Regions from separate parts of the Blautia sp. HCN-20427 genome, predicted to be linked through region 2. Evidence: riboswitches for the same ligand, from Rfam matches in the RefSeq annotation. Region 2 holds a riboswitch; each other region holds the start of a gene.

Region 1 (10,208 bases), on a different contig from region 2:
AGCGGTAAGGCAGTGTGTAGGAGGAACCATCAATCTGTAAATCCTCTGCTGTTCCGTTGTAAACAGATAAGTCCAGCTTATCTTTTTCTATGTATTCATCCAGACAGGCAATCTGTCCTTTCTGCTGCATACTCAACTGTGTCCCCATATCTTTTACGAAGATAACATCCGGGTCCGGGTCACCGCCAGCCAGCATAACCGTCAATTTGTTGTTGTATTCATTGGCCGCTGTGTCAATGTATTCAATTTCTACATCCGGGTATTTTTCCTGAAATACCTCTACCGCCGCTTTGAACTGCGGTGATGTGTCATTGTCCCATGTGGAAATGGTCAGCTTCTGCTTTCCGTCTGCAGTTTCCTTTCCGTCCTCTTTTTTTTCACCTCCGCAGCCTGCCAGCATTCCCACTGACATCGCCGCGATAAGTCCCATTGCCATTGCTTTTCTTGCTTTCATGTGCTGCTCTCCTTCTTTCTCTTCATTCTTTTCTCCGCTCTTTACGGGGTGTTTTCTTTGTAGTTATAGATTAACAGAAAGCCTTTTTTTCTGAAATGAATTATTTTCCTATTTCTGTTACTTTCTGCAGGTTGCAGCAAAATTTTCTTGTCATTTTTTTAGATTCTGTTACTATTTCCGCATTACAAAGTGGGATTCTTCCATTGACGAAACTGCAGATTTGTTTTAGACTATACTCGATTTTGCATTTTCAATTTTAAAAAGAGGGGGACTTATCATTGTTTCAAGACAAAACTCAAAACAGACAATTTCTGTGCAGTTACGGCGTCTTCATCATAAACGGTATGCTTGCACTCTCCATTGGCTCACTCCTGCCTTATATCCGGGATTCCCGGGGACTGGCCTATGCTTTTTGCGGTATGATTGTCAGCCTTCATTCCGTAGGAAATCTGATTTCCAGCTTTGCCTGCGGCGCTTTATCCGAGGTCTGGGGAAGAAAGAAAAGCATTCTTTTTTTCAATTCTTTCATTGCCCTTTCCTACCTGGTCATTCTTCTTTCTGACAATAATTTTATGTTGGCACTGGCCTTTTTCCTCACCGGTATGGCCCGGGGCGCTACCAGTAATTTTTGCAACACCTCCATTAACGAACTGGCTCCCGGTAAGGCATCGCTCTTAAATGGCCTGCATGCCATGTTTGCTATCGGCGCCTTTACTTTCCCGCTTCTGCTGCTTGCCATGACGCGGACAAACAGCGATAACTGGATTTACGCCTGTTCTTTCATGCTGATTATGGGCGTTTTAAGCTGGGTCATGTATTTTATGATTCCTGATTCTGTTAAAGAAAAAAAAGAAGAACAGATAAAAAAAGCTGCTGATTTTGCTTTTTTCAAAGAACCGCTGTTTTATCTCTGCACACTGACTCTTTTCTTCTATCTCTGTGCAGAACAGGGAGTAATTGGCTGGATGATTACTTACTTTAAGGATACCGGACTGCTGCCCGCATCTCTTTCTCAGGTCACGGCCAGCCTTTTATGGGTCATGATTCTAGCCGGCCGCCTTTTAACGGCTTGGCTTTCCACTAGAGTTCATAAGGAATGGCTGCTGCTTGTCATGGGCTTCGGACTGGTGGGATTTTTAATCCTACTGCTGTTCAGTTCCACTACACCGCTGATTCTTGTGGGAATTATGGGCTTTGGCTTCAGTATGGCAGGGCTTTATCCCACTACGGTTTCCTTTTCTGGAAGCCTTATCCAAAAATATTCTCTGGCCTGGAGTTTCATTCTCACTCTTGCCAGCTTCGGCTCTATTCTCATGCCGTCCATTATCGGTAAAATTGCAGAAACTGCCGGTATTTACTACGGCATGCAGTCCATTATTGCAGTTGTGGTCATTGACCTGGTTTGCATTCTTCTGCTGGTAAGACATATACGAAAAATGAGAAAAAGTGCGCTTTAAAAAATGCAGTTAAGGGGTTTTTTAAGATTTAGAGCTTAAAAATCGGTATTTACCGACACCCCTTCCTGCATTTCTTTTATACAACTTTATATCCATGGTGTCCGGCAGAAACAGTACAAACTCATCGCCTCCAACCCTGCAGGCCAAGTCATAAAAGGAACAGCAATAAAAATTTCCTGTTTGTTTCCATCAAACTGAACATTAGAAATAGAAATGTCTGTCAGACAATGCACTTTCCCATTTTCCTTTTTATATTTTTTCCCATAAATACTATAACTTGAAATTTCCCGCTGAATTGCGGATAAGAGACTATGTAGAAATCTTTTTGATGGACACTCCCTGATTCCGGTCACGAAGCTTTCCTGCTCTCTGCGGAGGATGCGCGGTTTTGTTTGTTGCGGGAAAACAAAACCTGTAAACAGCCAAACAGGAAACATAGAATCAGGGAATATACCACCTGCCATTTAATCAATGCATAATTCTATAAGTTCAGGTTCACCTTTCGGCAATTCCATAAAAAAATCCACCTTCCTTGTGAAAGCGGACTCGTCAACTGTCTGTAAACAGTGTGAGGGATTTCAAACTTTGCACGGAAGTTATCACCTTACTACTACTAAGCAGGTTTCCTGACTCATGGCTCATCGCTTTGCCGCTCCTTCTCGTACTGCTTCGTACAATGGACTTCTGCGGCATCACTCCCCAAATACAGTGACCGGATCGCTCAGGACTCACACCTGATTCCCTTTTCACCAGTGTTGTGCGGTCAACACGGTGCACTTAATAGGTTTATGGAATTATACATTGATTATAATACCATTGCCTCCAAGCCGCGTCAAGCACTTTTCCTAATTTTCTCCTGTTTTTTGCTGTTCTCTTCGGCGTTTTGTCATAAGCCCGCCGATACGTCCCGTTTCCTTTGCAGACAGGCTTTTCCAGCCATTTGCAGCTACCCGGTCCAAAAGTCCCAGTTCTCCGGCAATTTCATATTTTATTTTTTCCTCTTCCGGAATATTGTTTAAATCAATTTTTTCTTCTTTTTTCTTTGCCATAAAAAAGCCACACTCCTTTCTAACTGGAGTATGGCCCTTTTTTCTCACTTTATACCGTCTGTAAATTTTATTTTGGAATTACAATGGCTGCAATGATATAAGCCACAATTCCTGTGCCGCAGTTCATGCAGGTCAAGATAATCCATGCCAGCCTTATTAAAGTAGGGTCAATATTAAAATATTCTGCAATTCCTCCGCAGACCCCTGCCAGCATATAATTTACAGAGGAACGATACAATCTTTTATCAGACATATGATAACTCCTTTCCTTGCTTCTATTTTTTATTTACTTTCAAACTCGATTTCCATATTTCCCATATCATTTGACACGTCTATGGTCTTTTGGCTGTCTGCATTTCCGAAAACACCTTCCTGGTAACCCACATACTCCTTTCCATCCAGAACCAGATTGCCGCTGTCGCTTTCTGCATAAACGGTATAATCGTTTAGTTTTCCGGCACATTTCACCTGGAGATTTCCGGTGGAACACTCTATTTCTCCTGTTTGAAATTCCAGATACTCTGCCTGCACACTTCCGGTATCTGTTTCCAGATAAGCCTTATCGGTCCGCAGTTTTCCCACTGTTTTTATCTGAGCCGTATCGGAAACCAGCTCCAGATCTTTGAATGTTTTATTTTCCGGTACTTCTATCACAAGTTTTGTCTTTTCGCTGTCATGGTCGCCTTCGGCTTCTATATACAATTCCTTATTATCGAAGCTGCGGCTTACCGTATCGTCTTCCCGGACTCCCAGAATCCGAATGGTATTTCCCGTGGTTGTACGGATTTCTGCAATTCCTGTATCCACTTCCAGGAGGAGACGCTCTACCTCTGTCTGGGAGTATTCCAGGTTTCCCGGTGTACTGTCATCATCAACTGCATCAATATCCGACAGACCTTCGTCCCATTTGTCTTCCCACTCTTCATATCTGTGTTCATGCTTCTGCAGCTTGTGGGCTATCATCCGAAACAGCCGGGTATTTGCCAGATGATTTCCTTCATAAACCAAATCAATACTTCCGCCTGCCGCCACACCTGCGCCGAACAGAATACCTCCCAAAAGCCCCAAACACAGTATGGAAATCAAAACAATTTTTGTAAACTTCTTCATGCCCGGTCACCTCCTGTATGTCCTCTGTGAAGAATTCGCTGAATCAAATCTATGCACCATCGGAAACAAGGCGGAAAAACTTTTATCACCAGAAGGAAAAATCCCAAAGTCAAAAGCAGTCCCAGCGCTGTCATCATAAGCGCTGCCCCTGCGGTAACTACAGCAGTAGCCGGAGTTCCCAACTGAAAAATAAAGGCATTAGCCAGAAGCACCACACCGCCAACTACCAATCCCAGCCCGCTAAAAAGCAAAGCTGCCAGAATTCCAATGCAGGCGCCCAAAAGCCCCAGAAACACACCCAGCAGTCCCAGTCCCAATCCGCCCCACAAAGGACAAGTAAGAATCACCAATACCAATAGCAGCGGCCAGGAAAGTCCGCCTCTTGGCTGTTTTCTCTGTGCGGTTCCCGCATAGGTTCGATACGGTCCCTCATAAGCTGTACTTCCCCCATTCTCCTCTCCGTGATAACGGCTTCCATCCCAGTTATTCTTTTCCTGGCGGTCTTCCTCATGATTTTGGGAGTCGGAAGAAGATTCTGCCTTTTGCCGCTCAGGCATATTCCGTTCTTCAAACCGTTCATCCCGGTATCCGGCCTCTGTGTATGCCCCATACTCATTCTGTCCCTCTTCCAGGCCGGCTTTTATGATGGCTGCCACCTTCCCCGGACTTCCCAGTTCCTGTATGACAGAGGATTCGTTTTCTTCCCCTGCATCCTCAAAATAGTTTTCATAATATTCCAGAGCGTCTTTTCTGTCCGCTTCCGGTATATCCCACAACAGCCGCGAAAGCTGCGCCAAAAATTCCTTTCTGTTCATGCCTGAATCCCTCCCTCGAACAATTCACTGATTTTCGTTGAGTAGCTTTTCCATTCTGCCCGGTACAGATTCAACTGCACCATCCCTTTCTCTGTTACCTTATAATATCGCCGGTTTCTTCCGCCGTATTCTCTGTCATAAGTTTCCAAACACTGGTCTTTTAAAAGTCTCCGCAGAACCGGATAGAGCGTGGATTCCGAAACCTCCAGCACCTGACGCACATCCTGGGTAATTTTATACCCATAGGTACCCTCGTTTTCCTTGGATACAACGGCCAGCACAATGGCGTCCAAAAGCGCTGCTCCTGTATTAAAAACCATATGTCCACCTCGCTTCCTTTTTTCTCCATAATATTGTTTCTTAAGCAATACTATTTTATGTTTAATACTATACGTCATATAATATAATATTGTCAATAATATTTTACAGAAGAAAAACAAAAGAAATTTTAAAGATTTTTCTTTTCTTTCTCTCTGCAAACCTTTATACTCGTATAGAGACACATTTCGCAAATTTCAAGGATTTTCGACACAGGAGGAATACATGAAAAAACAATTCGGAAAAATATTTGCCATTCTGGCCGCTGCCGCCATTCTGATTCTGGGCATGATTGCCGGAAGATATTTGGAGTCCAGTAAGAAGCCGGAGCTGAACACGTCTGCGATTACCGCGCAGATTTCAGAACTCTCCCAGCTGTCCACCGCAGAACTTGCCTACCGGGGACTGGTACGGTACAGCCAGGGAGAAATCACCTTTCTCACCAAGAAAGAATTTACGATGATTTACGATGCCAATGTAAAGGCCGGGGTGGATTTAGGACAGGTACAGATGGATATAAAGGGAAACAAAGTATCCGTAACCCTTCCCAAAGCAGAAATTCAGGACATTACCATTGACCCGGACAGCCTGGAATTTTATGATGAAAAATTTGCACTTTTTAATTTTCAGGACCGCCAGGATACCGTAGAGGCTCTGCAGTATGCCAAAGAGGACGTAACCAAGCAGGCAGAAAAAACAGATTTGCTCACCACCGCAGAAGAACGGGCGAAAACCGTGATTACGGAACTGGTAAATTCCATGTGGAACCAGGAGGATACAAAGCCGGAAATTACCTTTGAAACGGCTGCAGATACCCAATCGGAATCCTCTGCGGCAAATTAAAAAAATTTACAGAAAAGAGGCTGTCAAACAGCCTCTTTTCCGTTTCCACTATATGCCAGAATTCTTATACCGGCACCGCTTCTCCCAGGTCAATGGAATAAATATATTTCTCCTTCACTGCTTTTCCGGTCAGCCGTTCCAGGGCTTCTGCATAATATTCCAACTGTACCTGATATTTCTTTATCAGAGAAGCCGGATTCTTTCCATACACCTTGTCGGTTTTGTAATCCACCAGCACCAGCGCCCCGTTTTCCTCGAAATACGCATCCATAATTCCCTGAATGAGCACTTGTTCCTGTGGGTCATATTCCGGCTTCACCTGATTAGCAGATACTTCCATAACAAAGGGCTGCTCCCGATAGAGCTTCCCCTTCTCCATTGCCGCTTTCATCCGCTGTCCCAGAGCACTTTGGACAAACCGGTAAATATCCTGAGCCCGCACTGTTTTTTCCATGATTTTTGTCAGTTTTCCCTGCTGCCCTAACGCTTTTATCTGCGCCTTTATCTGGTCTAAATCCTCTGTTTTTCCATAGTCCAGATTTTCCAGAACCCGGTGATAGATGGTTCCTCTGGCCGCCCCCTGAGGCGTTGCTTCCTTCTCCCGCATAAAAGCAGGCACATAAGTCTCCACAGGTTTTTCCTCATACAGAACATGGCTTTCCTCCTGTACCGGCTCCTGCATGCGCTTCACTTCGGAAACCGTGAGTTTGGAGGGAATCAGTGCCTGGGCTTCGTAGGGATACACGTAGGAAAAACTGTCTTCCAATTCCTGTTTCAGCTTTTCATCGTAAACCTGTCCGCAGTCCCAGGACAGCAGCCGTGCTTTCTCCTGTTCCTCTTCCATGCGCAGCTGGGTTTCTTCTATGACTAATTCCAATGGGTAAACTTTACGGATAAGAAAATCTCCTTCCCCTTCATACAACGGATTCAGCGGGTATACGGGAAGTTCGTATTCTGCATACAGTGGTTTCATGGCTCTGTGACGGGCCAAAGCCTGCAAAATCCAATCCATATAGCTTTTTCCTTTTGTACGCATACCGTAGGAAAGACGCTCTTCCCGCTGCCGCTTCACCATCTCAAATCCGACCAGCTTTTCCTGCAGCTTTAAAACTGTTCCCGTAAGAATCAGTTTCTCCTTGGCTCTGGTAAGGGCCACATAGAGAATCCTCAGCTCTTCTCCCAGACTCTCTGCCTGAATTTCCTGCTGTACAGCTCTTTGCAGAATGGTTCTGGTACGAATCCGCAGCTTTTCGTCCATAGCCGGGGCGCCAATTCCCAAATCCGGGTGCATAACCATACTTTCTCTGGCGTCCTGCATATTGATACTTTTCCCCATACCTGCCACAAAGACAATGGGAAATTCCAGTCCTTTGCTGCCGTGAATACTCATAATCCGCACGGTATCCTCTTTGTCGGAAAGAATATTGGCCTCCCCGAAATCCACCTGATACTTTTTCAAATTTTCAATATAGCGGATAAAGTTAAACAGCCCACGGTAACTGGTGCTTTCATAATCTCTGGCCTTCTCTGCCAACATCAGCAGATTGGCCTTTTTCTGTTCCCCGGACACAAAGGCCTGCTGATAGAGCAGAAATCCCGTTTCATCGAAGAAATCCCAAATCAGTTCATGCATAGGGGTATAGGGCACCTTGCTCCGCAGTTTCCGGTAAATCTTAAGAAAACCACGGGTCTTTTCCCCCAGGGGACTGTCCTGCTGCTCTGCCAGAAGCAAGGCTTCATAAAGCGCAGGCTTTTCCGCCTCTTTTCCCAGAATTTTAATTTCCGCCAATTCTTCAAAACTGAACGATTGCGGCATGGATCTTAAAGCCCCGGCCAACGGAATATCCTGCAGCGGGTTGTCCAGAATCTGCAGGTAATCCAGCACACTGGTGACCTCCGGCGCGGAAAAGTATCCGGTCTTGGTGGTAACGCTGGCGGGAATCCCGCAGGAATTTAAAATCTTCTTAAAAGTCTCTGCCCAGCCCGACATGGTACGCAGCAAAATCGTAAAATCCGAATAACATACCGGACGGTAGGTTTCCGTTTTCTTGTCCAGAACCTGCTCTGTCTCCATAAGCTCCCGAATCCGCATAGCAATCATACGGGCCTCGGTTTCCCGGATACTCTCGGGATTTTCGCTGTCCTTCCACACCGGGTCATCTTCCTCCAGAAGCAGTACCTCCGCTGCTGGCTGCATCGTTTCCGAACCTTCCGGTTTCGGCGGAAAAACCCGCCCTGCATACAACGCCGCGTCCCGGTCATATTCCACGCCGCCCAGGTCTTCTCCCATAATCTGATAAAAGAGATAGTTGACGCTGTCCAGCACTTCCTTCCTGCTTCGGAAGTTTTTGTGCAAATCAATCCGCAGACGGTTTTCCCCTTTCGTAAGAGGATAGGTACGGAATTTCTCCATAAACAAATCCGGTCTGGCCAGACGGAAACGGTAAATGCTCTGCTTCACATCTCCCACCATGAAAATATTATACATGCCGTCCTCTACTCCGGACACAGAGGTCAGCAGTTTTTCCTGCACCAGATTACTGTCCTGATACTCGTCAATCATAATCTCTGCAAACTGCCGGGACAGTTCTTTGGCTGCGTCGGTCCGCTCATCTCCTTTTGGTGTGTGATGTACCAGAATTTCCAGGGCATAGTGCTCCAAATCCGCAAAATCCAGGATGTTCTTTTCCTTTTTTTTCTCCCGGTAGCACTCCATAAAGCGCAGGGTCAGATCCACCAGAACGCCCACCGGCTCTCCTGCCTTTTTGAGATGTTCCAGAATCTCTTCCAGACTTTCTGAAAAATACCGGTCCTGAATTTCCTTCAGCAAATCCTTTGCCTGATTCCGCAGATTTTTCACCAGTTCCTGCACGCTTTCCGATACCAGTTCCTTCTCTGCCTTTTTCCCTGCCGGAAGGCGTTTAAATTCCAGGGTATCGAAAAGCGCTTTGTATTCTGCGAAAGTCTCCGCCTTTTCCAGGTTCTCTGCCGCCGCTTTTTCCTGTTCCAAAAGCCCCAGATAAAAGCCCGGCCCGTCCGGTTCTCCTGCAAGGTTTCCTGCCTCCGTGAGAAGTTTGGCTGCCTCCTGTATCTGCTTGCGGATTTCTTCCTTCACCGCCTTCATCCAGGGAGCTTTTTCCAGTTCCTCTGCCGTTTCTATATCATAAGCCTCTCTGCAGGCGTTCAGCCATTCCTCCGGATAGGGGTAGCTCATGGAAAAACCGTAAAGCTTCCGTATCATTTCCGGTATTTTCTCATCTGTTTTCCCGGAAGAAAAATTGTCCGCAAAAAAGCAGAATTTCTCATTCTCCGGCGCACTGTACGCCTCTTCCATGACTTTATCTGCCACGTCGGCCTGCAAAAGCCGCATTTCTCCCTCGTCTCCCATACGAAAGGAAGGGTCTAAATCGATGAGATGAAAATAATTCTTCACCACATAAGAACAAAAACTGTCAATAGTGGTAATCTGGGCATGATGTACCAGGGTGCTCTGTCTTTGCAGATGTTCGTTATCCCGGTCCTCCTCCAGCTTTTTCTCAATGGCAGTCCGAATACGTTCCTTCATCTCCCCGGCCGCCGCTCTGGTAAAGGTTACAATCAGCAGACGGTCAATGTCTATGGGCTGGTGTTTATCCGTGATTCTCTGGATAATACGCTCCACCAGCACCGCTGTCTTTCCGCTGCCGGCCGCCGCACTGACCAGAATGTTGCAGTTTCGGGTATCAATGACTTTCTGCTGCTCCTTTGTCCATGAAACGTCCATGCTTAAACCTCTCCTTTCTCCGGATTCTCCCGGTATTCTTTCAGTTTCTCCCAGATTTCCTCTGTTTTATAAGGCACCAGCCTCCGGTAGCGGTAGCCGGGAACCTTTTCATCAAATCCGCACACACTGCGGTACGGGCAGTAAACGCAGGCGTTTTCCTTCTGCTGTTCAAAAGGATTGACCTCTGTATTTCCACCCAGAATTTTTCCGCCGATTTCCTTTGCCTTGCAGTTTACATACCACATCATATCCCCAAACTGTTCCTGACTTGCCACTTTGGAATTGCTGGCAAATCCTCCTTTTGCCGTGTATTTGACGGGCACGGCCAGAGATTCCACGCCTTTCGCCGTTGCCAGGTTCCGGTCCAGTTTTTCCAGAATTTCCGGCTCTGCTCCTGCC
Region 2 (10,208 bases):
GTAGCCGCAGGAAATATCTGCCCCACAGTCCTCCAGTTCCAGCTTATGGAGCCTGCTTTTCTTGTCACAGCACAAATCAAATCCGGTGCTGATATTTCCCAGCTCTGTTTTTAAAAGCAGCTGCTTCATAGCATGGGCGCTGTTCACCAGAACACCGTTTACCGCTTTTGCCCCATCCGGTATCTCGCCTTTTAAATGACGGGAATTGAGATTGTAAAAAGAAGGGATTTCCTCTGCCATATTCTGCACCAGGGAAATCTTCTGCAGGTCTGCTTTTTTTATGGTTTTCTGTTCATAATACGGACTTTTCGGCCCCACATAAAGAGCCAGCTTTGTTTCCCTCAGCAGGTGAAATTCCAGCCTCATCTTTTTCAAAAGTCGCTCTGAGGCCTTTTTCTGATGCGAGGAAATGAATACAAGACCTACCTGTGCCTGGCGGTGGGCCGTGCGGTGAATGACCTTATCCAAAGCTCCTTCCCAGTACCCTGCCTGCATTCCTTCCGCTTTTGCATAAAAGGAAGCAAAGATTCCGGCGAAACAACTGCTTGGCATGGCAGCTACTAAAAGAGGCTCCTTCTTTTCCAGGTTTTTCACATCCTGAATCGTCTGCAGGCTTTTGAGAATCTCTCTTACCTGTTCGTAAACCAGTTCCCCTTCTTTTGTCATCACCACGCCTTTTTTGCTCCGTTTCAGCAGAGGAACCCCCAGACTGGACTCCAGTTTCTGAATGGTCATGCTTACATGGGGCTGGGTCGTGTACAAAAGTTCTGCGGCTTTGCTCAAAGACCCTGCCTCTGCGCTTACCACAAAATACTGCAGTTGTTTCATCTCCATATCTTTTTCTTCCTCTCTTACAACCGGTGGCATGCAGCCAGATGCCCCGGGGCAATTTCTTTCAATTTAGGTTTTTCTTCCCTGCACGTTTCCGTCCCGTATCTGCAGCGGCTCCAAAAAGGACAGCCCTTTGGCAAATCACAGGGACTGGGCACTTCTCCCTTCAGACCTTCTATCTCTTTTCGTCTGTCATCCCGGACGGAGAAAAGAGCCTGCAGCAAAGCCTGTGTGTAGGGATGTGCTCCATGACTTCCAACCTGCTCCCCCGGAAGCAACTCTACCACATGGCCCAGATACATCACCGCAATCTGATGGGCAAAGGACTGAATCAGAGCAATGTCATGGCAGATAAAGACCATACTGATATGCTTTTCCTTCTGAAGTCTTACCAGCAATTCAATCACTGTCTTCTGTACCGAAACGTCCAGCGCTGACGTGGCTTCATCACAAATGAGAATTTCCGGTTCCAGGGAAAGGGCTCTGGCAATGCCGATTCTCTGCCGCTGTCCGCCGCTCATACTATGGGGATACCGCCAGAGAAGGTCTTCCGGCAGTTCCACCATACGCAGAAGTTCTTTTGCCTTCGCCTCTTTTTCCCCTTTTTTCAGTCTCTTATAATTTTCCAACGGCTCGGTGAGAATGTCAATGACTTTTCGTTTGGGATGAAAGGACGCCAGCGGGTCCTGAAATACCATCTGCATCTTCTGCCGGTTCAGCCATTTCTCTTTTGCAGTCATTTCAGCCAGATTCTTTCCGTGAAAAAGGATTTCTCCTCTATCCGGCTGCTCCAGCTGCATCAGCATCCGCACCAGAGTCGATTTTCCGCAGCCGCTTTCCCCTACGATTCCCAGGGTCTTTCCTCTGTAAACTTCCAGACTGATGTCATTACAGGCTGTCAGCACTTTTTTCTTTGGCGCCGGAAACTGCCGCACCAGATGATTTGCCTGCAAAATACATTCTCTTTTCTCAAACAAAACGCGCTCCCTCCATTTCCGGTACTGCTGCCAAAAGCTTTCTGGTATAATCGCTTTTTGGATTGTGCAGCACTTCTTCTGTACTTCCCTGGTCTAGCACCTTTCCGTTCTGCATAATCAGCAGTTTATCTGCCATATAGGCCGCTACACCCAGATTATGCGTCACCATGATAATTCCTGTCTGATAATCCCTTCGAAGTTCCATCATCTGGCGGACAATCTGCGCCTGAGTCGTCACATCCAGCGCGCTGGTGGGCTCGTCTGCCAGCAAAAGCCGGGGCTGAAAGGTCATAGCCATGGCAATTCCCACCCTCTGCCGCATACCGCCGCTTAGCTGATGAGGATAGCTTTTCATCACAGCTTCTCCGTCAGGCAGATGCATTTTTTTCAGCATCTGAACAGCCCGGTTCCATGCTTCCTGTTTGGAAGCCCTACTGTGGGTACAGATATATTCCACATACTGACTGCCGATTTTCCGGATGGGATTTAAGGTTCCCCCGCAGTCCTGAAAAATCATGGAAATCTTCGTGCCTCTTAAGGTTCTCCATTCTTTTGGGGATTTTTCCGTCAGGGATTCGCCAAGGAACAGGATTTCACCCTCTGTAATTTTCCCGCCGCCTGCCAAAGCGCCCAAAATAGCCCGGATAACCGTGGTCTTTCCACTGCCGCTTTCTCCTGCAATACTGATGATTTCCCCTTTTTTCATAGAAAGGTTAAAATGCTCCAGCACAGGCGGCTGTCCTTCGTATTGAATCGTCAAATCTCTTATTTCCAGCATAATCTGCCTCTCTATTCTGCAAATGCAATGTCCTTTGTCAGCCAGTAATAGTCCATGGGATACAGGGTGGCTCCCTGCACCTCTTTGGAGGAAAACAGGTATGTAGTTTCATAGCCAAAAAAGACGGTTGCCGCATCATCCATAATCAGCTGCTGTATCTGAATAATCAAAGCTTTTCGTTTCTCTGGGTCAAATTCCTGCGCCAGCTGGTCTAAAAGCTTATCTGCCTCTTCGTTCTTATAGCCCGTCTGGTTCGACGCGGAAGTGCTGTACCAGTTTTCTCGGAGATACTTTTCCGGGTCTCCTGTATTTGCCACCAGAACATTCCAGATAAGCAAATCAAACTCCCCTGCATCCCGCATATCCAGCAGGGTTTCATAGCTTACGGTATTGAGTTTTACGTTGATGCCAATGTCCTTTAAGCTGGACTGGGCTGCCTGTGCATACACATTCAACTCTTCCCGGCTGGTATAAATAACGAAATTCAATTCCAGTTTTTCTCCGGATGGCTGCTCTACAAAGCCGTCCCCATCCTTGTCTATATATCCTGCCTCTTTTAGCAGAGCCTTTGCGCCTTCCGGGTCATAGGCATTTTCGTCCTGAAGCTGGTCAAAGCCAAAGTCCAACGTTGGAGGAACCGGCGCTTTTCCCGGTGTTGCGCCCCCTTCCAGCAGTGTGCTGCAGTAGGTTTCCCGGTCCAATCCCCGAATGATAGCCTGTCTTAACGCTTTGTCCTTTAAAACGCCGTTCTGATTCATAAAGGCGTAGGTGGAGCGCAGGGATTCCAGCTCCTGCACCTGAATACTGTCATCGTTTTCAAAATCTGCCAGGTTTTCCGTTTTCAAATTGTAGGCAATCTGGATTTCCCCTGTCTGCAAAGCCATGGAACGGGTGGTCTGGTCGTCGATACATTTTAATACCACCTTTTCAAGGGGTACCTCCCCACCCCAGTAATATTCATTTTTCACTACCACGCAGGAATCCGTGGGGCTAAAGGATTCCACCGCATAAGGTCCTGTGCAGATAGGACCGGACATGGCAAAGGACTCCGTATCCGCATTGGCATCCACAATGAGAAACAGCGGATCCGCAAGGCTGCCCGGAAGGACTGCCACCGGTTCTTTGGTGGTGATTTTCAGATTCTGTCCCTCTGTTTCTATGGAGGCAGGCGCGAAAAAGGTTTCCGCACGGTCGCTTAGAGAAAAGGTTCTCTCCAGAGAGGCTTTTACCAGCTCCGGTGTCATTTCTTCTCCATTTGAAAACTTCACGCCCTCACGGATTTTAAAAGTCCAGGTCAGCTTGTCCTGGCTATTTTCCCAGCTTTCTGCCAGACAGGGTACAATCTCTCCCTTTTCATCAAATTTTACCAGTGTTTCACCGATTCCATACCGGGATACCACCCAGCTGAAATACTGCTCTGTCGGTTCCAGTGTATCTGCAAAGCTGGTTACACCAATGGTCAGTTCCTGCTTTTCCTGTGCAGAAGAGGAGGAGGCACTGCCTTCTGATTTTTCTCCGTTTCCACTCCCGCATCCGGTCAGCAGAGACGCCGCCATACTTCCTGCCAACAGAGTGCTGCATATTCTTCTTACCCATTTCTTTTTCATTACGCTCTCCTTTTCTTTTCCTGTCTGGGGTCTAAAATATCACGGATACTGTCTCCCAGCATATTAAACACAACAACCACAATGACGATGGCAATTCCCGGATACAACATCAGCCAGGGAGCCTTGGTCAGATAAGTTCTGCCCTCGTTGAGCATAAGCCCCCACTCGGGAACCGGAGCCTGGGCGCCGAATCCCAGAAAGGACAGGGACGCCAGTTCCAACATCATGGTTCCGATATCTGTTGCCGCAGTCACCACCATGGTGGTAATCATATTGGGCAAAATGTAGTTCAGAATGATTTTATGATTTCGGGTTCCTGTTACTACGGCTGCCTCAATGTAAAGATTTTTCTTTATTTTCAGCACCATACTTCGAGCCAGTCTGGCATACTTTGTCCAGCTCACTGCCGAAATGGCAAGGACGGCATTGACCATACTGGGTCCTAAAAGACCTGCAATGGCAATAGCCAGCACCAGTCCGGGAAAGGAAATCATCATATCTGCAATCCTCATAATCACGGCATCCACAAACCCGCCGAAATATCCGGCCAGAATTCCCAGCGCAGTTCCCACCACAAAAATCACGACAACCAGACAAAGGGTCATGACCAGAGAAGAACGGGTGCCGTAGATAACTCTGGAAAGCACATCTCTTCCCAGCTTATCCGTACCGCAGAGATATTCTCCTCCCGGCGCCTGCAAAGAATGGCTCATCACCGCCTCGTAGGGATCTTTGGGAGCAATCCACGGTGCAAATACGGCAATGGCGGCAATCCCCAGAGCCAGTGTGAGAAAAAGTGTAAACTGCCTGTTTGTCTTCAAAAATTTCCAAATTTTCACTTACCGCTCCTCCTTCAGTCTTGGGTCCAGCCGTTCATAGGAAAGGTCTACCAAAAGATTAATGCCCATGTAGAGCAGGGCAATCCACAAAACATAGCCCTGCACCAAAGGATAATCCCTGCAGGAAATGGCTTTTACCGCCATGCTTCCAAGCCCCGGCCAGTTATAAATAATTTCCACCACTGCCGTTCCGCCCAGCAGACTGCCCAGGGAAAGCCCCAAAAGCGTTACCAGAGGAAGCGTAGCATTGGGAAGCACATGTTTCCACAAAATCTTTTTCTCTGAAAGTCCCCTCATATGGGCCCCTGTAACGTAATCCTGCTGCAGCTCTTCCAGCACGGCAATCCGCACCTGTCTGGTGTATTTGGCAGACATGGCAATAGCCAGGGTAACAGCCGGCAACACCAGGGATTTAAAATCGGTACTTCCCCCGGACACGGTCACCCACCGAAGCTGCACCCCGAAAATACTGAGCAGAATCAGACCAATCCAGAAATTGGGAACCGAAACGCCGAAAAAAGTCAGGCCCCGCACCAGATAGTCCGGCCAGCGGTTGTGATAAACTGCTGACAATATTCCCAGTGGTATGGAAAACAATATCATAATAAGCAGAGATGCCAGTGCCAGCTTGAGGGTAGGAAAAAAGCAGGATACCAGTTTTTCCACCACCGGAACCTTCATGGAATAGGATTTTCCCATATCACCGGTCAGCACCCCTTTTAACCAGTTTCCGTACTGCACCAGAAAAGGCTTGTCCAGCCCCAGTTCTGCCCTGGTCTGCTCCAAAAGCTCCGGTGTGGGAATATTTCCACATTCGGTAAGCATAATTTCCGCCGGGTCACCAGGGGACAAATAGGTCAGGCCAAAGGTAAAAAAGCTGATTCCAAAAAGCACAATTACGATTTGCAAAAGCCGCCTGCCCAGGTTTTCTTTCTTCAAAATCTTCCACCTCCTGTTTTTATAACGGCAAAAAGACAATCTGATATATGCATATACAGACTGTCTCTACTCATAAAATTCGATATTGTTATTTATACCTAACCGTATTTTAAGAGTTCTCATCAGCCGTGAGAAACTTCCCAAAGATATAAGCAGTTCTCCTGACTTCAACTCACCGCTTCTACAGCACCTTCCCAAAGCTTTCCTTCAGTGGCATACGCTGCAAAAACTCCTTGTTACAGTGGCGGGACCGTACCGGACTTACACCGGTTTCTCTATGAATGCTTACGCAACTTATATCCTGTTATGATTTCTGCCCCTAATTATACTGGAAGATTTTGAAAATTCAACACTTTATGTATCACAATTTGTTATGGATACACTTTTTAAGTCTTCTTTCACTCTGTGTCATCTCGTCCTCTCCTTTCTACAGCTTTAACCGGACATCTGCGGTAACAGTTTCCGCAGTGCAGACAATTTTGCTGCCTGATAACCCCGGCAGCGACGTCAATACACTGCTGGGGACAAGTCTGACTGCACACACCGCAGTGAATACATTTCCGGGTAATCACATACCCCTCCTGCTTCCGGCTGGCTTCTCCGAAAGAAAAGTCAAAGCGCTCTATGGGCTTTTTTGACAAATCAAACCATTCCCCCCGGCCCTTGTAAATCTGGAAAACGATCAAAGCTTCTCTCGACTGTCTTGTGGGATAAATTTCATACATATAAGCATTTTTCTGAAACAAGTCTTCCACTCTGCCGCTGCCCAATTCTTTTGCCTCTCCCTGTACGGAAACCGCTATACTGGAAAGGGTATCTTTTCCCCGGAGGGCGGTAAACGCAATATGTCTGTTGGCTTTCAGGCGACTGTAGAACTGCTTTCCTCTGGCCGTCAGAAAATACAGACTGCTTTCATCTCCATCCATCATATCAATGGCGCAGGTGACGGGATAGCCTTTTTCATCCACTGTGGAAAACACCACAGTATGCAGTTCCTTCACAATATACTTCAAATATTCCTGTGCAGTCATAAAAATCCCCCGTTTCTCTTATAAAATATCCTTAAAATGTATAGGTTCTCGGCGGGTTACCGGAGAAATCTGCAAGAACCGCTTTTGCTTCTGCCAAATAAAACACTTCAAAAATCGGATTGTCTGCGGTTTCGTACTGTCCCTTTACAATAGGATTCTCCATGCAGGCTTCTTTTACCTCCCGATTATCCTCAAAAACAGCTTTTCCGTTCAATCGAATCCAGGTATAATCCGGGCTGGATACGGTCACTTCCACATAGGGATTCTCTTTCATATCCTTAAAAACATCCTTGGTGTGATTGGTGCAAAACCATAATTTCCCCTCTTTTTCAAAGCAGAACATAAAAGGACGGCATTTTGCCTTTCCGTCACGTCCAATGGTTGCAAGATACTGTACCGGGTTTTCCTGTAAAAATTTTACGACTTCATTCATGATGTTATGCTCCTTTTTCATTTGTTTGTTGTAATAATCTTATTTACAACTACAGTATAACCCCCTCTTAATTGTAATGTCAATAGTTACAACCATATTTTTTTTCATTTTGCCATAAAAAATTCCCTTCCAAGCAAATCGTTTTCCTTTTTCAACATTTGCTTAAAAGGGAGCATGTCCTCTGACAGGCACTGTCTTTCTCTATTCTGTTTCTTTTGCCATACAGGTTCTGGCATCTTTTACCACATCTGCCAGCGTCATTTTTTCAAGTTCTCTCTCTAACGCATTCTGTACCTGGATAAGTCTGCCATCCAGCACCTGATGAATGTTTCTTCCCACCGGACACAGGGGATTGGGACTTTCATGAAAATGAAAAAGACCCTCTTTTTCCACACATTCTACCGCACGATAAATATCCAGAAAGCTGATTTCTTCCAGCTTTCCCACAATCGACGCGCCTCCGCTTCCCCTCTGTACCTCCACAATTCCGGCGGCTTTCAGCTGGGACAGAATTTTTCGGATAATCACCGGATTCACATGCACACTGGCCGCCAGAAATTCACTGGTGAGTTTGTATTTCCCCTGAAACGTATCTATACAAAGCAATATGTGTACGGCAATGGTAAAACGGCTTGAAATCTGCATACAGATTCCCCCTTTTCTCTTTTTCTGATTCGTTGTACTAAATTATAAAACGGCCTTGCTGTCATGTCAATGAACGAAACAGAAGGAACCGCTTTGACACAGTTCCTTCTGCTTTTTCTGTATGCTTATTTCATCAAATATACATCTGCATAATTTACGCCCAGGGCATTGGCTCTGTCATGGTCACTGACATAGACGTCAATGCGGTTGCCCTTAATTGCACCGCCGCAGTCCTCTGCAGTAAATACATGGCCATTAATAATGACTTTGGTTCCGTATGGAATCACACTTGGGTCTACAGCAATTGTCTGTCCCTCTACAACCGGTGTGCCTGTTGCGGTAATACCGGTTTCCACGTCACAGCAAATCTCGCAGGAGCAGTAGTAAGTCAGTTTAAAGTTTCCTAACAACTCGCCGTACATATCTTCTGTAGCATTGACTTCTGCAATATCACTGCTGCCGTATACGGTTCTGGTATCGTCCAGAATTCTGGTGGCCCATACTGCGCAGTTGGAATTTACATCATCGGACACAATACCATAGTTCGTTCCCTTTGCTTCAATGGTCTTGCCATTTCCTGCATACATGACCACATGGAAAATATATCCGTCCTTAGCATAGAAAATCAAATCTCCCGGCTGCGCATCTTCTACGGCAATTTTGGTACCGTACTGAGCCTGGTCTTCTGCCACTCTGGGCAGGTCATAGCCGTACTGCTTGTAAATACTCTGTACAAAACCGGAGCAGTCTGCACCGTCTGTCAGACTGGTACCGCCCCATACATAAGGATTTCCGATAAACTGAGAAGCAAATTCCACGATGGAGTTTCGCACTTCTCCCCCCGGAATACCGGACTTAATGGATGTCAGTGTATAATAGCGGGCCTGGTTTTCATCCTGCTCAATCTGAGACTCCGCTGTCGTGTAAGTCTCTTCACCTTTCTGCTCTACTTCTGTCTTAACCGTATCTGCCATGTTGAGGTATTCACAGCTTACAAATCCCCGGACATCTCCGGACTCTATGTAAATCCAATCCTGGTCCTTGTCCGCAATGACATACACCAGACTTCCTCTGGTAAGCGTTGCCACAATACGGCTGTCTGTGCCTTTTCCCTCTCTTACATTAAGGAGACTTGCTGTGGTCAGCGCATAATCTTTCTGTACAACCGTCTGATTTACCGTAGCTCTCAGATGCAGAAAAGCTTTGTTTTCCAGATAAGGCACCAGTTCCTTTGCGACCGGAGCTGTTCCCTCAATTCCCGTATAAGTTTTCTTTTCTTTCTCTGCTTTTTCTTTGGCTTTCTTCTGGTATTTTTCCAGAATCTTCTGCGCGTCCTCGCCTGTCGTCACGGTGTCTGCCTTTACAAATCCTCTGACTTTGCCGGATTCCACATATAACCAGCCGTCTTCTTCCTCTTTGAGAATATAGCACACGCCTTCCTTGTCCAAAGTTCCCACACTGCGGGATTCCTGATTCATTTCCTCTTTGATTTCCAGACTATCTTTTGCAAAAGCGTATTTTCTGGCCACGGTCCAGAAGCGGAAGTCCTCTACCAGCTGGGGAACTTCATATATCTGCTGATCCGCCACCAGTTCCTCATTGGTAGACGGTGCAGAAGTGTCATCTGCTGCAATCTGCGGAGAACCGTTTTCCAACAAAATCACATAACCGTTTGCATCCAACACATAATGATAACCTTCCGGCAGCTGATAGCCCGTTCTCTGCTCATATGTTTCCGGGGTCTCTTGCTGCGGAACTTCCGGCTGGTCTGCTTCCACCTTAGGAGAACCGTCTTCCAATAATATCACAAAGCCGTTTGCATCCAACACATAGTGATGACCTTCCGGCAGCTGATAGCCTGTTCTCTGCTCATATGCTTCCGGGGTCTCTTGCTGCGGAACTTCCGGCTGGTCTGCCTCCACCTTAGGAGAACCGTCTTCCAGTAATATCACAAAGCCATTTGCGTCCAATACATAATGATGACCTCCCGGCAGCTGGTAGCCCGTTCTCTGCTCATATGCTTCCGGGGTCTCTTGCTGCGGAACCTCCGGGGTTTCCGGAGTCTCTGGTGTCTCTGGGGTTTCCGGCTGCTCCGGGGTTTCTGTATCTGTACCGCTATTCTCACCTT
Region 3 (10,208 bases), on a different contig from region 2:
GCGAACACCAAGATAACCAATTTAGATTTAATCGGTTTGAATAAAATGGATACGATACACATGGCTTATAATTCCCAGTTATCGTCATTGAAAATTTCTTTACCGGCGCTTAAAAGCCTGAGTTGTAGCAACAATGGGCTGACGACTTTGAGTATTGACGCCCCGGCTTTGGAACTCTTGAAGTGTCAGGGGAATAAACTGACTTCTCTGAGTGTGGATGGTTCAAAGGTGAGAAGTATAGAGTGCTATAATAATGAACTGCAAACTCTTTCCTTGAATACACCGGCTTTGGAGGTTTTGAATTGTTCCGACAATCAATTGACTTCCCTGGATGTGTCTGATATGAAAAGTTTGACATCCGTGACTTACGACAATAATCCTCCATTAAAAACTCTGGATTTCAGAGGATGTGACAATCTGGAAAGAGGATATCATTCACAGAATCAGGAAACCGTTTATATATCTGCTGGCATGACGAAGTATATTGGTTGTCATGTAGTGCCTGAACATACAGGAAACCTGATTATTGATTTGAATGGTTATTTCATCGTAAATTCGGATGGAAGCAAATCGGTAGATTTGAATCAGGTCATCTCGCCTGCTTTTATTAAGGTTCTGGAGAAAGAAGGACATGCCTGCTTTGATTCAGAGACACATGTTTTAACGATTCCGGCACAAGATAAAGCCACGGTATTAGAGGCCGGATTTGACGGTCAGATAAATTCAACAAAATGGACCTTTTATACAGATATCACGGCCGTGGATGACTGTGTTGTAAAATTTGACAGCATGGGCGGTACTTTGGTGGACGACCAGATGCTCAGCAATGGAGAGAAGGCTGCGGAACCAACGGTTCCTGTGAAAGAAGGTTATATTTTTACCGGTTGGTACACGGATAAAGAATGTACCACTTTATATGATTTCTCTGCGCCGGTGACAGCAGATATTACACTTTATGCAGGCTGGTCCACTCAGGCCGTGAATACACCGCCAGTGATTACAGCCGGAGATATTACGCTGATGGTTGGAGATACTTTTGACCCATTGACCAATGTGACAGCTACAGATAAGGAAGATGGAAACCTCATTCTGACAAAAGATAACATTGCAGCAAATGATGTAGATACCAAAAAGGCGGGAACCTATCACGTTACTTATAAAGTAACAGATAAAAATGGAGTTTCTACAGAAAAGACCATTACAGTAACAGTAAAAGAAAATACCCCGCCTACCATTACAGCCAAAGATATAACGCTGAAGGTAGGGGACAGCTATAATCCTCTGTCCGGTGTTACAGCAGAAGACAAAGAGGACGGAAAAATCACCTTGACAAAAGACAACATTATAGCAAATGATGTGAACACGTCAAAAGCGGGAACCTATCATGTTACTTATAAAGTAACAGATAAAAATGGAGCTTCCACAGAAAAGACCATTACCGTGACTGTGAAAAAAACTACAAAAACAAGTGCAACTACGAAAAAGTCACCGAAAACAGGTGATATGGCAAACCTGGGTCTGCTGACTTCCATGTTAGCCGGTTCTTCCGGACTGATTGCCGTTTTAAAAGGAAAGGGCAGAAGGAAAAAATAAAGGAATTTTAAATACTTTACAAAAAGAGGCCGCCTTTGGGCAGCCTCTTTTTGTTGCTGAAAAGTATCGCATCTCTCACCGCTTTAAAAGCAGAAAAGAAATGACAATATTGAAGTATCATGCTATTATTTATGAATGATACAAATCTATGATATAGGAATTTAAAAATTCTCAGTTGTAAAGAATTTCAGACAGGAGGAATAACCGCATGAATTGGAATATACCACCGCTTTTTCCGGTAAAAGGCGTTATCTTTGATATGGATGGCCTGATGCTGGATACGGAACGAATGATTCAATATAGTTGGGAAGTCACAGGAGGAGAACTGGGATACTCCAATTTTGGCAGCAATATTTTGCACACTTTGGGCATGAGCCGGACCCAGAGAAATCAATATTTTCTGGAAAAATACGGGGAGGATTTTCCGCTGCAGCAGTTTACAGACCGTTATCATGAGGTTTATCATACCTGTGAACGGGAACATGGGATTCCGCAAAAGAAAGGACTGAAAGAGCTTCTGGAACTTTTAAAGCAGAGGCAGATTCCCATGGCTGTGGCAACTTCTACCCATAGAGAGCACACGATACCGGAATTGAAACGACAGGGGATTTTCTCTTACTTTCAGGAAATTGTTACAGGAGACATGGTAAAAGAGGGGAAACCTAATCCCCGTATATACCAGCTTACCTGCGAGAAGCTGCAGCTATGGCCGGAGGAAGTACTGGCCTTGGAGGATTCTTATAATGGAATCCGTTCTGCCAGCCAAGCAGGCACGAAAGTCATTATGATTCCGGATATTCTCACGGATGATACCCCGGTAAGTTCCTATCTGTACGGGAAAATGGAATCACTGACCCAGGTGGCCCAGTGGATTTCTGGACAGAAAAAATAAGATCCAGATATGAATAGGAGGATTGGCTTTATGAAACGAAAAAGGAAACTTTTATTCGTTGTTGTTTTCGTTTTATATACAGTGATACTTGCTGGTATTTCTTTTTTCATTGGAAATGAAAGCACAAGAAAACAGATAAAAAATTTAGCAGATGAGGGTACGGCAGAAACGTTCTATGCTGAGATTTCGGACAGAAAAAATAATTTTCTGCGAGTAACAGGGCTGGAAATAAATGATATAAATTTTCGTGGAGATTTTGTTTTTTCCATTGATGAGGAGACAAAAATGACGTGGAGATATACAGAAATCTCTGCGGAAGATTTGGACATAGGTGATACTGTTTCCATCACTTTTACCGGAGGAATTCAGGAAACAGCACCTGCAAAAATTACTCATGTGACGCAAATACAATTACTGGAGGATGAGAAATAAAACCAGAACAGAAAAAGCCTGTGCATCCGTCTGCCAGAAAGAATACACAAGCTTTTTTGGCTGTCAGGCTTCTAAGACCTGTAAGTGTTCGACCAGAAGTTTCCGGATTCCCGAATATTCCCCCAGTCCTTTGACTACCGGCTCTACTTCGTATCCGGCAGCTTTAAACTGACTGTACCAGGATTCCGGGTCATCCCCTGCCATATCGTTTTTCGCATGGTCGCCTGCCACAATCATAAAGGGAGCCAGAACCACTTTAGAAGGTTCATATGCCTTTACCATACGCAGAAGACTTTCCATGGTAGGATAGGCCTCCACTGTTCCCAGGAAGATGTTTTCATATCCCTTATCTTTAAAGGTATAGTCCAAAGCCGCATAGATGGAGTTGGCATAATGGGTTGTGCCGTGTCCCATAAGCACCAGAACTTCTTCTTTCTTCAGGTGGGAAAATTCTTCAGCCACAGCCTGGATGACGCTCAGATTGTCCTGCTCGCTGGTAAGAAGGGGATCCCCGAAGGAAATAGAATGAAAATATTCCTGATAAGACAAAGCGTCTTCTTTCATCAAATCATTTTCAATTCCATTGATAACATGGGTGGGCTGCACCAGCACGTCGGTGATACCGTCTGCCCGCATTTGTTCCATGGCTTCTTTTACCGTGTTGATATGAATATTATCGCGCTTGTTTACTTTTTTGATAATCATCTTGCTGGTCCAGGCCCGATACAGAGGGTAATGGGGGAAGGCCTGCTGCATATCCCGTTCAATAGCGTCGATGGTGACTTCCCTGGTATCGTTATGGCTGGTGCCGAAACTTACTGCCAGAATGGCCTTTCTGGTTTCGTTTGACATGATTTTCTTACCTCCGTAGTGTGGATTCAAATTTACTTCTGCAATATATTGTTCCAGTGCCTTCAGATTTTTCGGCAGCGGAAGAGAGGATTTCAAAATCCCTTTTTTGCACAGGCTTTCGAAAAGCTCCAGAACCGCCGGGGGCTCCAGATTGGTCTGCCTTAAAGCTGCCCGGTTTCCGAAAACTTCGGCGGGGCTGCCGTGCATCAGCACCCTGCCTTCGTGAAAGAGCATGACTTCGTCCGCCCATTCATAGGCATAATTGACGTCATGAGTGGCCATGAGTACCGTAATGCCGTTTTCTGTCATGCGGTCTACAATGTGGTTGACCATAGTGGTGTGTTTGGGGTCTAAAGCTGCCGCAGGTTCGTCTAAAATAATAATGTCCGGGTGCATAACCAGAATGTCGGCAATGGAAACCTGCTTTTTCTGTCCTCCGCTTAAAGCATGGGTGGGTTTGTGGCGAAAAGGAGTGATTTCCAGATAATCAATGACTTCCTCCACTTCTTTTTTTGCCTGGTCTTCGGAAATCCCCAGGTTTAAAATTCCAAAAGAAATTTCCTGGTACACGCTGGCAGAGAAAAGCTGGTTGTCCGGGTCCTGAAACACAATGCCCACTTTGCTGCGCAGATGTAATAGTCCCTTTTTGTTATAGTTCACTTCTTCTCCGTTAAAATACAGTTTTCCCGACTGGGGTTTATGGATTCCCGTGCAGCAGAGGAAAAACGTAGACTTTCCGCTGCCATTGGCTCCCATAAAGGCCACTTTCTGTCCCCTTCGGATTTCCAGGGAAAGTCCGTTTAAAGAGTGGGAGTTGTCATCATCATAGGAAAAATGCAGATTATCGGCTTTTAATATCATATCTGAATTCATGAAAAAAATCTCCTCCATACAGCAAAAATAAATAAGGCGGTATCGAATGCCACAATGGCAGCAATGATTCGTTTCCTGGGAGGCCGGTTTTCCGACAGAACCCGTATGGTGCCGTCATAGCAGCGGGCTTCCATAGCGTCGTAGAGCCGGTTGGAACGTTGTACCGCCCGTATCATCAGCACAGATCCCAGCATACCGAAGGATTTCAGAGACGTCCGGTAATCCTTATTTCCCAGTCTGCAGTTTTGGGAAGTGGAAATGGCAGAAGCCACATCCAGCAGTACGAAGATAAACCGATAAATCAGCAGCATCAGTTCAATCAGCAGACGGGGACAGTGCAGTTTCCGCAAAACCTCCAGAATATCGGGCATTGGGGTGGTAAAGGACAAAAAGTACAGGCAGGAAACCGCGGAAAGAGCGGTGAGAATCAGCTGTACCGCATAAAAAAAGGAATGGTAGCTTGCCGTCAGATACCAGTTTCCAAGGGGAATGGCAAAGAAATCCATGGGAACCTGTTTTAAATTGAACATAATGGCTATGGTACTTAAAAACAAAAATGCCAGAGGTACGGTGAGAAACTTAAGATAACGCAAAACAGGGACTCCCCCTTTCCAAACGGTAAGAATCCCTGTCACAGCTAATACGATACCTGCCACCGCAGTCGAACGACTCATTACACAGATACACAGTGTAATCACTGCAAAGGCAAATTTCTCACTGGCATTTTCATATCTAAGCCGGGAATTGTAACACAGCTTATCAATGACTATCATAGAAACTCCTTTCGCCAGAGAACTTTAGTTTTCATCTTTCATCCATTTTTTACGCTCTACAAAACGTCCCATAAAAAAGGCAATGACGCCTACGCCAATACCGGTCTGGAGACAGAAGAGCAGGCTTTCCACTTCGCCGGGAAGTTCTCCGCCAATGAGCTTTTCAAAAATGGGGGTTGCCCAGGGTTCATAGGAGGAATCCACTTCCTCTACCACGGTGCTTCCGGCATCGTCGGAACCGCCGAATTCCGCGTCTTTTAAGACAAACAGCGGAACAAATGCAATTAAGAAAATAACGAGAATGGCCAGAATGACTTTTTTCTTCATCTTATTTTCCCTCCTTTAAATAACCAATCGCACGAAGTTCCGGTTTAGCATAGGTTTCCAGACCCATGATAATCAATACCGTGATGACGCCTTCAATAAGAGCCAGAGGAACCTGTGTAGGTGCAAATACCAGCAGGAATTTGCCTACTGCAGCGCCAAAGGTGGTATCCGCATGATGGGCAAGAGCCATCTGTACCGCAGTCACGCAGTATGTAAATAAGTCACCTAAAAATGCGGCCAAAAATACACAGACTTTTTTATCCACATTGGCCTTTTTCAGCACAACATAAAGACCATAAGATACAAAAGGTCCTGCGATTGCCATGGAGAATGTGTTTGCTCCAATCGTAGTCAGTCCGCCGTGTGCCAGTAAAATAGCCTGGAACAGGAGAACAATCAGCCCCAGAATGGAAACGGCAGACGGGCCAAACAGAATTGCTCCAAGCCCGGTGCCTGTCATGTGAGAACAGCTTCCGGTTACGGAAGGAATCTTCAAGGAAGAAATTACAAAGACAAAGGCGCCGGACATAGCCAGCAGGGTGACCAGATTTCGGTGTTCGTTTAAAGTTTTTTTGATAGACATGAATCCTGCAATGAGAAACGGTACGCACAGGACACCCCATGCGATGCAGAATCCTCCCGGAAGGTAACCTTCCATAATGTGCATGGCACTGACGGTTGGGACAATGCCGAAGGTAAGCGCAAAGGCGCTTGCCAGTACCAGAATACGTTTTTGATTTTTACTCATTTTTCTTCTCCCTTCTGATTTGCATGAATAAAATAAAAAACCTGTACGGCAGGGACCGACAGGCATCAGAAGAACAAGAGGTTATAGCAAGGTGAATAGATATGCTATGAGCCAACCTGTTCTTACACAAGGCCATCGTTCGTAACCTGTGTAAATCGCATGTATAAGGCAGGTCTTCTGACTCAGGTATCTTTGCTGCATTTTGCCTTCCCATTACAACAGTGGCATATTAAAATACAGCTCCTCCATTACAGCGGCGTGACCGTGTAAGATTTTCACTTAACTTTCCTATTCTCCTGCATAGCAGGCACCGTTATACATTCAATTCTTGTTCCATTGTAGCATATAGGGAAATTTTGTCAATGTTTTGTCAAATGAAATTGTACAAAAATCACAAAATACTTAAGTTGCACCCAAAAGAATTCTATGCTAAGATGAAAAAAGATTTTTAAGAAAAGCAACAAAAGATATGGGAGATTAAAAAACAATGAGTATTTCCATGATTGGCATTGACTACAGCAGAGCAGCCGTGGACATCCGCGCACAATTTTCTTTTACCAAGAAAAACGCTGTAGCTGCAATGGAACATTTAAAGGAAGAACCGGGCATTGCAGGCTGTATTATTTTGTCTACCTGCAACCGAATGGAAATTTGGGCAAGCACCACGGAAGACTGGCAGGGTTCTCTCTATGAATTTTTGTGCCGGGAAAAAGGGAAAGAACCGGCAGAATATGCACAGTATTTTGCGGAAAGGACAGAAGAGGAAGCAGTAGAACATCTTTTTTATCTTACCAGCGGTCTGAAATCCCAGATTCTGGCAGAAGACCAGATCATTACCCAGGTAAAGGATGCTCTGAGTTTGTCCAGGGAAGCCTACTGCACGGACAATGTGCTGGAGGTACTGTTTCGCATGGCGGTGACGGCAGCCAAGAAGGTAAAGACAAAAGTCATCTTTTCCAGGGGCAACAGTTCCGTGATTCATCAAGCCATTCACTGCCTGGAGGAAAAGGGCTTTTCCTTGTTTGGCAAAACCTGCATGGTTATCGGAAACGGAGAAATGGGCAAGGTGGCGGCGCTGGCTCTTAGAGAAGCAGGTGCAGAGGTGACGGTTACGGTGCGCCAGTATCGAAGCGGCATTGTCAATATCCCTAAGGGCTGTGAGCGGATTAATTACGGTGACCGGGGAGAATTTCTGCCTCAGTGCGATTTGGTTGTCAGCGCTACGGCCAGTCCTAACTATACACTGACCAGGGAGCTTCTGGAAACCGTCCCGCCCGTGGAACATCTGGTATTGATTGATTTGGCCGTACCAAGGGATATTGAACCCTCTGCCGGAGAACTTTCCGGTATTACCCTGTACGACATAGACAGCTTTAAGATTGATGCGGTTTCTCCGAAGCTGCAGCAGAGTCTGGAAAAAGCCGGGGAAATTTTGCAGGAACAGATGGAGGATTTTTACAACTGGTATGGCGGCAGAGACTTAATTCCCAGAATCCAGGACATTAAGGCAGAGGCGGTGCAGGATTTAAATCTCCGGATACTGAAAATTCTGCGGAAAACTCCCATGGAAGAAAAAGACCGGGAAAATCTGCTGCAGGCCATTGATACAGCTGCGGCAAAGGTGGTTAACAAAATGATGTTCGGGCTGAAGGATTCTCTGGAAGAAAAGGAATTTTTAAACTGCGTGGAAGGACTGGAAAAACTGTATGAAAACTGAAAAGGAAAATAAAAAATTTTTTCCTGTGTTTATAGACCTGAGCACAAAGAGAGTCGTAGTGTTTGGCGCGGGGAAGATTGCCACAAGGAGAGCAGAGACGCTGCTGTCTTTTGCAGGGGAGCTTATCGTCATTGCTCCGGCCTGTACAGAGAGGATTGCACAGCTTTTTGAGGAAGGAAAGCTGGTATATAAAGAAAAACCTTATGACCGGGAAGATTTGTATGCAGCAGATGTGGTGCTGGCTGCCACAGATGATACAAAAGTCAATGAGGACATTTACAGCGCCTGCAAATGTCTGGGGATTCCGGTGAATACGGCCAGCAATCAGCAAAAATGTGATTTTCATTTTCCGGGTATTCTGGAATATGAAGGCGTGGTGCTGGGCTTTAACGGCAGCGGAAAAGACCACAAAAAGGTAAAAGAGGTCCGCGAAAAAACCCGGAAAGCCCTGGAACAAATCCGAAAGGAAGAAGAAAAATGCGAAAAATAATCATTGGAAGCCGGGAGAGCAAACTGGCAGTGGTGCAGAGCGAAATGGTGAAAAAGGCCATTGAGGACAGCCACGAAGACATAGAGGTGGAGATTTACACCATGAAAACCACGGGGGATAAGATTCTGGACAGAACCCTGGATAAAATCGGCGGGAAAGGACTCTTTGTAAAAGAATTGGACAAAGCTCTTTTAGACAGAAAAACGGACATTTCCGTGCATAGCTTAAAAGATATGCCCATGGAAGTACCAAAAGAACTGCCGCTTCTGGCTTTTTCCAAAAGAGAAGACCCAAGGGATGTGCTGGTACTTCCCCAAGGGGTACATACGCTGGATAAGACGAAACCCATTGGCTGTTCCAGTCTCCGGAGAATTTTGCAGTTAAAAGAACTGTATCCGGATATGGAGTGCAAAAGCGTAAGAGGCAATGTCCAGACCCGTTTGAAAAAACTGGACAGCGGGGAGTACAGCGCTCTCATACTGGCTGCGGCAGGACTGAAACGGCTTGGGCTTGAAGCACGGATTTCCCGGTATTTTCAGCCGGAAGAGATGATTCCCGCTGCAGGACAGGGAATTCTGGCAGTGCAGGGACGGGCAGGAGAGCCTGGGGATTATCTGAAGGAATTTTCCGACTTGGAGGGATTCTATGCGGCAGTGGCAGAACGAGCCTTTGTCCGGCATTTAGACGGCGGCTGTTCCTCTCCTGTAGCAGCCCATGCCGTAGTCCGTGAGAAGGAAATCGTCCTTCGGGGCTTGTATTATGATGAAGAAACCGGAAAATATGAAAAAGGCATGATAACCGGTCCGGCAGAAGAAGGGGAAACGCTGGGTATTTCTCTTGCACAAAAACTGCGTGATACATGCAAAAATCAAGAATAAAGGAGCAGATAACATGAGTACAGGAAAAGTCTGGCTGGTAGGAGCGGGACCGGGAGATGCGGGGCTCTTTACCATAAAAGGAATGGAAACACTGCAGCAGGCAGAGGTGGTGGTTTACGACAGTCTGGTGGGACAGGAAATTCTCTCCCGGATACCGGAGAGCGCCCGCTGTATCAATGTGGGAAAACGGGCTTCTCATCACACTATGCCCCAGGAACAGATTAATCAGGTATTGGTAGAAGAAGCAAAGAAAGGACACCGTGTGGTGCGCTTAAAAGGCGGAGATCCCTTCCTTTTCGGACGGGGCGGGGAAGAACTGGAACTGCTGGTGAAAGAGGGGATTCCCTACGAAGTAGTTCCGGGTGTGACTTCTCCCATTGCCGTGCCGGCTTACAATGGAATTCCTGTGACACACCGGGACTTTACCTCTTCGGTGCACATTATTACGGGACATAAGAAGCAGGGAGCGGCTTATGATATTGATTTTGACGCACTGGTACGGACAAAGGGAACTCTGGTCTTTTTAATGGGAGTCAGCGCGCTTTCTGATATCTGCCAGTCCCTTTTGCAGGCAGGTATGGATCAGGATATGCCTGCGGCGATTTTGCAGAAAGGAACTACAGCAGGTCAGAA

The links. A riboswitch is a leader RNA that binds a small molecule or an ion and turns the genes downstream of it on or off. The one in region 2 is predicted to bind cobalamin.
Region 1: linked by a shared signal. The riboswitch ahead of WKT17_RS08545 (hypothetical protein) and the one ahead of nikB (nickel ABC transporter permease) in region 2 are both predicted to bind cobalamin.
Region 3: linked by a shared signal. The riboswitch ahead of WKT17_RS13160 (energy-coupling factor ABC transporter permease) and the one ahead of nikB (nickel ABC transporter permease) in region 2 are both predicted to bind cobalamin.

What each region holds. Positions count from the first base shown of each region.
Region 1 is NZ_JBBKBX010000011.1:61,080-71,287, reverse strand. It holds gene WKT17_RS08555 (ABC transporter substrate-binding protein) at 1-454, opposite strand, end outside; gene WKT17_RS08550 (MFS transporter) at 733-1,911, shown strand; gene WKT17_RS08545 (hypothetical protein) at 1,998-2,375, opposite strand; cobalamin riboswitch at 2,511-2,707, opposite strand; gene WKT17_RS08540 (small, acid-soluble spore protein, alpha/beta type) at 2,757-2,960, opposite strand; gene WKT17_RS08535 (PspC domain-containing protein) at 3,028-3,213, opposite strand; gene WKT17_RS08530 (DUF4097 family beta strand repeat-containing protein) at 3,243-4,070, opposite strand; gene WKT17_RS08525 (DUF1700 domain-containing protein) at 4,067-4,885, opposite strand; gene WKT17_RS08520 (PadR family transcriptional regulator) at 4,882-5,205, opposite strand; gene WKT17_RS08515 (DUF4230 domain-containing protein) at 5,429-6,046, shown strand; gene addA (helicase-exonuclease AddAB subunit AddA) at 6,111-9,809, opposite strand; gene addB (helicase-exonuclease AddAB subunit AddB) at 9,812-10,208, opposite strand, start outside.
Region 2 is NZ_JBBKBX010000001.1:120,599-130,806, forward strand. It holds gene WKT17_RS00560 (LysR family transcriptional regulator) at 1-834, opposite strand, end outside; gene WKT17_RS00565 (oligopeptide/dipeptide ABC transporter ATP-binding protein) at 852-1,808, opposite strand; gene WKT17_RS00570 (ABC transporter ATP-binding protein) at 1,801-2,586, opposite strand; gene WKT17_RS00575 (ABC transporter substrate-binding protein) at 2,598-4,193, opposite strand; gene nikC (nickel transporter permease) at 4,193-5,032, opposite strand; gene nikB (nickel ABC transporter permease) at 5,033-5,971, opposite strand; cobalamin riboswitch at 6,106-6,284, opposite strand; gene WKT17_RS00590 (pyridoxamine 5'-phosphate oxidase family protein) at 6,370-7,002, opposite strand; gene WKT17_RS00595 (pyridoxamine 5'-phosphate oxidase family protein) at 7,034-7,435, opposite strand; gene WKT17_RS00600 (Rrf2 family transcriptional regulator) at 7,637-8,080, opposite strand; gene WKT17_RS00605 (NlpC/P60 family protein) at 8,206-10,208, opposite strand, start outside.
Region 3 is NZ_JBBKBX010000023.1:26,154-36,361, forward strand. It holds gene WKT17_RS13125 (immunoglobulin-like domain-containing protein) at 1-1,593, shown strand, start outside; gene WKT17_RS13130 (HAD family hydrolase) at 1,802-2,485, shown strand; gene WKT17_RS13135 (DUF3221 domain-containing protein) at 2,516-2,917, shown strand; gene WKT17_RS13140 (sirohydrochlorin cobaltochelatase) at 2,981-3,769, opposite strand; partial or broken gene WKT17_RS13145 (energy-coupling factor ABC transporter ATP-binding protein) at 4,040-4,660, opposite strand; gene cbiQ (cobalt ECF transporter T component CbiQ) at 4,639-5,415, opposite strand; gene WKT17_RS13155 (energy-coupling factor ABC transporter substrate-binding protein) at 5,440-5,742, opposite strand; gene WKT17_RS13160 (energy-coupling factor ABC transporter permease) at 5,744-6,490, opposite strand; cobalamin riboswitch at 6,641-6,821, opposite strand; gene hemA (glutamyl-tRNA reductase) at 6,978-8,207, shown strand; gene WKT17_RS13170 (precorrin-2 dehydrogenase/sirohydrochlorin ferrochelatase family protein) at 8,197-8,697, shown strand; gene hemC (hydroxymethylbilane synthase) at 8,685-9,575, shown strand; gene cobA (uroporphyrinogen-III C-methyltransferase) at 9,589-10,208, shown strand, end outside.